Regions from separate parts of the Colwellia sp. SU-HH00943 genome, predicted to be linked through region 2. Evidence: predicted binding sites of a transcription regulator. Region 2 holds the regulator's gene; the other holds the start of a gene.
The links. Region 2 encodes FNR, which switches genes on or off when oxygen is low (the NO sensors DNR and NnrR bind a similar motif). Its sites were predicted from a motif close to TTGATCTAGATCAA; they were not measured.
Positions count from the first base shown of each region.

Region 1 (3,427 bases), on a different contig from region 2:
TTTTGCATATTCGTCAAAATTAATCGGTTTAGAGCTGCCTGCTGTTTTGCCATTGTTTTTGGCTTTTTGCTCGAGTGGGTGCTCAGGGCGTAAACCATAACCTATATCAGTTTCACCTAATCTAAAGTTTGTATGTTTATTAACAAAGTCTTTATTTACACGATTCGTTTGAATAATGTAATTTGCAATGTAGTTTAAAATCGCTAAATCTGTTTGAGGAGTGAAAATCATGCCATTATCGGCTAAGTCGAAACTTCTATGCTCAAATGTTGATAAAACAGCAACTTTCACATGAGGAGCACTTAAACGGCGATCTGTTAATCTTGTCCATAAAATAGGGTGCATTTCAGCCATGTTTGAACCCCAAAGCACAAACGCATCAGCGGCTTCAAGATCATCATAACAACCCATAGGCTCATCAATACCAAAGGTACGCATAAAACCACCAACAGCTGAAGCCATACAGTGGCGAGCATTAGGGTCTATGTTGTTACTTCTAAAACCTGCTTTCATTAATTTTGCAGCAGCATAGCCTTCTTGCACTGTCCATTGGCCAGAGCCAAACATACCAACGGCTGTTGGTCCTGTTTTTTGTAAGGCATCTTTAGCTTTTTCAGCCATAACATCGAAAGCTTGTTCCCATGAAATAGGCGTGAACTCGCCTTCTTTATCATATTTGCCATTACTCATACGTAATAGCGGGGTAGTTAGTCGATCTTTCCCGTACATGATTTTAGAAAGGAAGTAGCCTTTAACACAGTTTAAACCTTTATTGACTGGCGATTTGATATCACCATGCGTAGCAACAACTTTACCGTCCATGACGCCAACGTTAACACTACAGCCAGTCCCACAAAAACGACACGGCGCTTTGTCCCATTTCAGTTTAGTTAATTCGCTACTAGTAATTAAATTTGATGCCTGTGCTTGTACACTTATGCCTGCAACGGATGCTGCGGCTGTAATTGCACTTGCTTTGATAAACTCTCGGCGATTGATGGTCATTATTGTCACCTATTTATTTGTGAGTATGTAATTGTTAGTTATAAATTCGTTATTTTTATTATGTTTTATCGTATTGATGATAAATGGGTAAAATATTGATTAAATTAGGATCTTGTCTTAATTGATCAACTTTTTCCCCAATAGATTTATGGGTATTACTCTCAAGGGTAAAAATTATTTTTCCCTCATCATTTCTCCCATGTAATTCTGAACCTTTTACTTTGTTTATAGCTTTTTCCACTTCGGATATTTTATCCATCATGGCATGTGCTATAAAACTAGCAACATGGTATTCGTTACTGTTTTCTAATTCAGTACAAATTGGTTGTTCAGCCGACATTTACTACCTCTATGTTATGTGTTTTTTTGCTCGCTGATTGACTTATCAGCGTTGCTTTAATTGCATTTTGTGGGCAGGTTGATACACATGCCCCACATTGTGTGCAACTTTGATGATTTATTTCAGGCTGTGGAATATTGGTAAAATTACCATTGACGTTATAAGAAAACTTAATTGCTTGTGGTTCGCACTCGTCTCTACAGCTTTGACAATAAATGCTACTTTTTGCTAAACACTGGTTATTTATCTCTATTTGTACTGGCCAAGGTTGATATTCATCAACTAGGGCTTTTTCTGTATGCTCTGTGACTAAAAATAGTGGCTCAGAGCATGCCTGTATACATTTTTGACAGAATGTACATTCACCTTTGGCAAAGTCTATTTTCGGAAAACCTGAGCCATCGCGTACAATAATATTGGTTTCACAAACATCAATACACTTTTGACACTGAGTACAACCTTGGGTAAAGCTTTCTTCGCTTTTAACCCAGGGTAATCTAAGTGCTTTTTCAGTGTTTAGCCTTCCTCTTAGAAAGCCACGTTTTTGAAGATCAATTCTCTCTGTCATAAGGAGAATCTAAATTGTTGGTGGTCCAAAAATCATTTGACTGATCCAGATGGAAAACCCTAATGCGCCAACAATGATTACGGACATAATTGGTGCTAAGAAAACGGTAAGAAAGATAAAGGTATTGCGCTCATGCTTTTTTTGTTGAGCAGGGGTTACGTCAGAGCTTTTGTTCATGTTTTTACTTCTCTCTTTTTTAAGTAAATTCAGTATAGAAGAGCTTTTTAAATTTAACCAATAAAAAAATCAACAAAATCATCATGATAAATAATTTGTGATACTTGTTGTTATGTTGTGTAAGTAATTGAAAATATTAGCTATATCTAGGGTTGAATATAGGGGTGTATATTTGGTGTTTTAGCAGATACCTTTTATTGTTTTAATTAAGCCCAATGAAAATGGGCTTGTTAGCTATGTTGGGTAGTTTTTTTTAGCTTTTAAAAAGAAAGCTGATCTAGATCAATAAAAGCTTAATTAGCAATCAAAAGCCCCCTAGAACGATAAAAACATTGCCACTTTAACGGTCAAACAAAAGGGCGATAAAATAGCCAAAACATGCTTTAAAACGATAACCTGAATTGTCTTGAATAATACTTTTTCAGGTTTGGATGGGGGGTATTTATTACTGCGAAATTGAAAAACGATTTTAATCAAACACAGCATTTTTATAGAGGAATAAAACCTAATTTTTTAGGTGTTAAATGTCAAAAATATTAAGAGAAATTATACGGCGGAATTAAAACAAAAAGGCCATTTAAGATTAATGGCCTTTCATTGAATTCGTGTTAAGTTTTATTGTGAAATATTTTACCGTCTTTCATGACAAAAGGAATAGTTTTGATATCTCGTGTAACTCTTGGAGCTGCCCACATATCGAAGGTTGCGCCTAGTACCGATAAATCTTTTAATGGGTTGCCATCTACTAAAATGATATCGGCATAAGCGCCTTTCTCTATAACGCCTAACTTAGCAGGATATGGGTTGTTTTTCCCTGTTAATGCCATGAGTTTTCCATTGGCACCTGTCATATAATATAGCGTTTTAAAGTTACCAAACCCTTCTGCAAATTGCCCCATTTGAAAGTCACGAATGCTACGAGAAGCAGCTTTAGTAGACACCACTACGTCAGTACCGTAACCGATATTGATGTTGGTTTTATTCGCTAGTTTTAACCAGTTTTTATAGTTTTCTATAATCTGTTCAACTTTACCTCGCATAGGGAGATCTGGGTTGCCATAAACAGGATGTTTTAATAATTGCTCAGAAAAGCCGGCCATAGCGGGGACGACAAAAGCACCTTTCTTCTTGACTAGTTTAAAAGTAGATTCCTTTTGCATTAAATTGCCATGCTCAATAGACATAACACCTGCTTCAAGTGCTCTTCGAACTGATTCATCATGATAAGCATGTACAGCACCTATGGTATCCCATTGCTTAGTTGCTGTTACCATGGCTTTCAATTCTTCCATAGTACCTTGTAATGAATGTAATGGATCGCGAGTAGAAGTTACGCC
Region 1 is NZ_BAAJLW010000002.1:718,962-722,388, forward strand. Features, by position in the region: gene napA (nitrate reductase catalytic subunit NapA) at 1-1,005, opposite strand, end outside; gene AC27GZ_RS08300 (chaperone NapD) at 1,064-1,345, opposite strand; gene napF (ferredoxin-type protein NapF) at 1,335-1,913, opposite strand; gene napE (periplasmic nitrate reductase, NapE protein) at 1,923-2,090, opposite strand; gene AC27GZ_RS08315 (metal-dependent hydrolase family protein) at 2,699-3,427, opposite strand, start outside.
Region 1: a site for FNR is predicted at 2,363-2,376, ahead of napE (periplasmic nitrate reductase, NapE protein). Genes of this name have one in related genera too.

Region 2 (3,427 bases):
TGAAACCACCAAGTCCGCCGCTTGTGTATTACTTTGTGAGGGTGAACTGATAGCGGTTTTTTATTTGGTTGATCAAATAAGAGCTGATGCAAAAACATTAATAACGTCTTTAAATGAAAATAATCAAACATTGATGTTATCAGGCGATAGTCAAATTGCTTGTGATAAAGTCGCACAGCAATTAGCAATAACTAAGTCACACGGAAACCTAACCGCTACCGATAAAATGGAGATGCTTTATAGTCTTCAAAAACAAGATGATGCAAAAGTTGTTATGGTGGGAGACGGTGTTAACGACTCACCTGTTTTTGGTGCTGCACATATTTCTATGGCCATGGGCTGTGGTACAGATATAGCCAAAAGTGGTGCCGATGTAATCCTATTAAATGACCAACTATCAAGTGTAAATACCTTAACAAAAGTCGCGCTAAAAACACGTCGTATTATTTTTCAAAACTATTTATGGGCCTTTGGTTATAATGCTATTGTTTTACCGTTAGCAGTTGCTGGCTATATCACACCTTATATGGCGGTAATAGGCATGTCTGCTAGCTCTATTTTGGTTATTACGAACTCACTACGTTTACTAAGAAAAGTTAAACAAGAAAAGTAAAATAAGAGTCTTATATGAGCATAATTTATATTTTAATCCCAATTGCTGTCTTACTTACCTGTATTGGAATTTACTTATTTTTTTGGGCAGTAAAAACTGAGCAATTTGAAGATCTTGAAAAACAAGGGATGAGCATTCTGTTTGATGACAATGAAGATAACACGATAAAAAAAGACAATAATCCAAATACAGTAAACAAAGAACAACAGACGGCCAACGAACACAAACCTGGAATACAAGAGCCTGAAACACAAGAGCAGATAAAATAATGACCCTAGACTTATTGTCTGCTTTTATTGTTGGTTTACTTGGCTCAGGCCATTGTATTACTATGTGCGGCGGTATAACCACTATGCTAACCTCTGCACTCCCTGCTAATAAATATAGCAATCAAGTAATCCCTGTTAATTCTCAAACTCCTCCCTCCCCATCAAGAAATATTACCTTAATTGTTAGTTATAACGTTGGACGGATTATCTCTTATAGTTTTATCGGTGCCATTGTTGGCTATACGGGCTCAATTGCGGCTAAAAATATTGGCTTACCACTGGCTGGATTAAGAATGCTTTCAGCTATTTTTCTTATTCTATTAGGGCTCTATATAGGTCAGTGGTTATTATGGCTTAACCGCATTGAGGCGTTAGGACAAAAACTATGGCGTTATATATCACCTTTAACTAAAAAAGTTATCCCTGTCACAAGCCCTGTAAAAGCACTTTCGTTAGGCGCAATTTGGGGCTGGTTACCTTGTGGTTTAGTATACTCAACACTCACTTGGGCATTGGCCAGTGGCAACGCAATGACCGGGGCTAGCATTATGTTACTTTTCGGCCTAGGTACCCTCCCAGCACTACTAACGTTATCTCTAAGCTTTAACAGTATAAAAAGCCTACTAACCAATTCAAGCTTACGAAAAGTGATGGCGTTAACATTAATATCATTTGGTATTTATAGTTTTATTGTTGCATATCACCACATGTTCTAATACCATAGTCCAGTCCTGTATATTAGGGTTAAGACCTTATTAAAAAAGAGTTTAGGTTATTAAAAACTCTACAAAAAAGAGTAACGCATGCAAAATAAAAGTTGCCCAAGTGCACAGCATATAAAGTGTCAAAACTGCAGTATTAGTGAACTTTGTTTACCTTTTACACTGAATGATCAAGAGCTTAATACGCTAGACGATATTATCGATCGTAAGCGCCCTATCCATAAAGGCGATAAAATTTTTACTGATGGCCAAGAGATGCACGCACTGTATGCAATTCGCTCTGGTACCTTTAAAACTTTTACCGTCAATGAACAAGGTGAAGAGCAAATTACTGGTTTCCACCTAGCTGGCGATTTATTAGGTTTTGATGCTATTGCTGATACTGAACATAAGAGTTTCGCTCAAGCACTTGAAACATCTATGGTATGTGAAATTCCTTATAACAATTTAGATACACTATCTAACACTATGCCGAAACTTAAGAAGCAAGTGTTGCGATTAATGAGTAATGAAATCCGTACCGATCAAGAAATGTTAACGCTGCTAAATCGCAAAAATGCCGAGCAACGGGTTGCCACTTTCTTAGTAAGTTTGAGTGAGCGATATCATGCTCGTGGATTATCTGCCACAGAATTTCGTTTAACCATGACACGTAGTGATATTGGTAATTATATAGGTTTGACGGTTGAAACCATCAGTAGACTTCTAAACCGTTTTCATAAAAATGGTCTAATCAAAGTTGATGGTAAACTCATTACAATTTTAGATATTGATGAACTCATTGATTGCGCAGAGCTATAATCCCTCATAATTCACTAGTGTTACTGACAGTAACACTAGTATCAAATTTTAAATAAATTGATTTAAAACAAGCATTAATTTCATACATTTGCTATAAACTATCTTAGGAATGGTTATATTGTAAATAAACAAAAGTGAGATTAATCATGGAAACCTACCAAAATATCCTCGCCGTTATTGATCCAACAACGGATGAACAGAAAGCCTTAAAAAGAGCCGTTGAATTAGCAGCAAGCATTACTGCTTCGGGTGATAGTAGTGTAAACGTCACTGCATTTTTAACTATCTTTGATTTTTCTTATGAAATGACCACAATCCTCTCTAGTGATGAGCGTGATGTTATGCGCCAATCAGTAATTAAAGATAAAACCCTTTGGCTTGAAAATATTATAAATGAAGTAAAAGGCGATTTAGACATTGACTGCCAAGTGGTTTGGCATAACCGCCCCTTTGAAGCTATTGTCGAAAAAGTAATACAAGATAACTACAACATTGTCATTAAAGGCACTCATCAGCATGACAAGCTCAAATCTGTCGTTTTCACGCCAACTGACTGGCATATATTACGTAAATGCCCTTGCCCTGTACTGTTAGTGAAAGAGCATGCATGGCCAGAGAACGGTAATGTTATTGCTGCATTAAATGTAGGCAGCGATGAAGAAGAGCACCGCTCTTTAAACATAAAAATTACCGAAGAGGCAAAACATTTAGCCTCATTAATTCAAGCGAATGTACACCTAGTAAATTCCTTCCCTGGTACCCCCGTCAACGTGGCGATTGAAATTCCTGAGTTTAACTCAACTGAATACAATGACACTATGCTCAAACATCATCAACAAGCAATGATTTCGCACGCGAACAAATTTGATATCAGCGTCATCAACACGCATGTTGAAGAAGGTTTACCTGAAACGGTCATTGAGCAAGTCGCTGACAAAATAGATGCCGAGCTAGTCGTACTTGGCACCGTAGGAAGAACGGGAATTTCAGCAGCATTGATTGGAAATACCGCAGAGCATGTT
Region 2 is NZ_BAAJLW010000003.1:134,759-138,185, reverse strand. Features, by position in the region: gene AC27GZ_RS09140 (heavy metal translocating P-type ATPase) at 1-613, shown strand, start outside; gene ccoS (cbb3-type cytochrome oxidase assembly protein CcoS) at 628-882, shown strand; gene AC27GZ_RS09130 (sulfite exporter TauE/SafE family protein) at 882-1,598, shown strand; gene fnr (fumarate/nitrate reduction transcriptional regulator Fnr) at 1,686-2,405, shown strand; gene uspE (universal stress protein UspE) at 2,552-3,427, shown strand, end outside.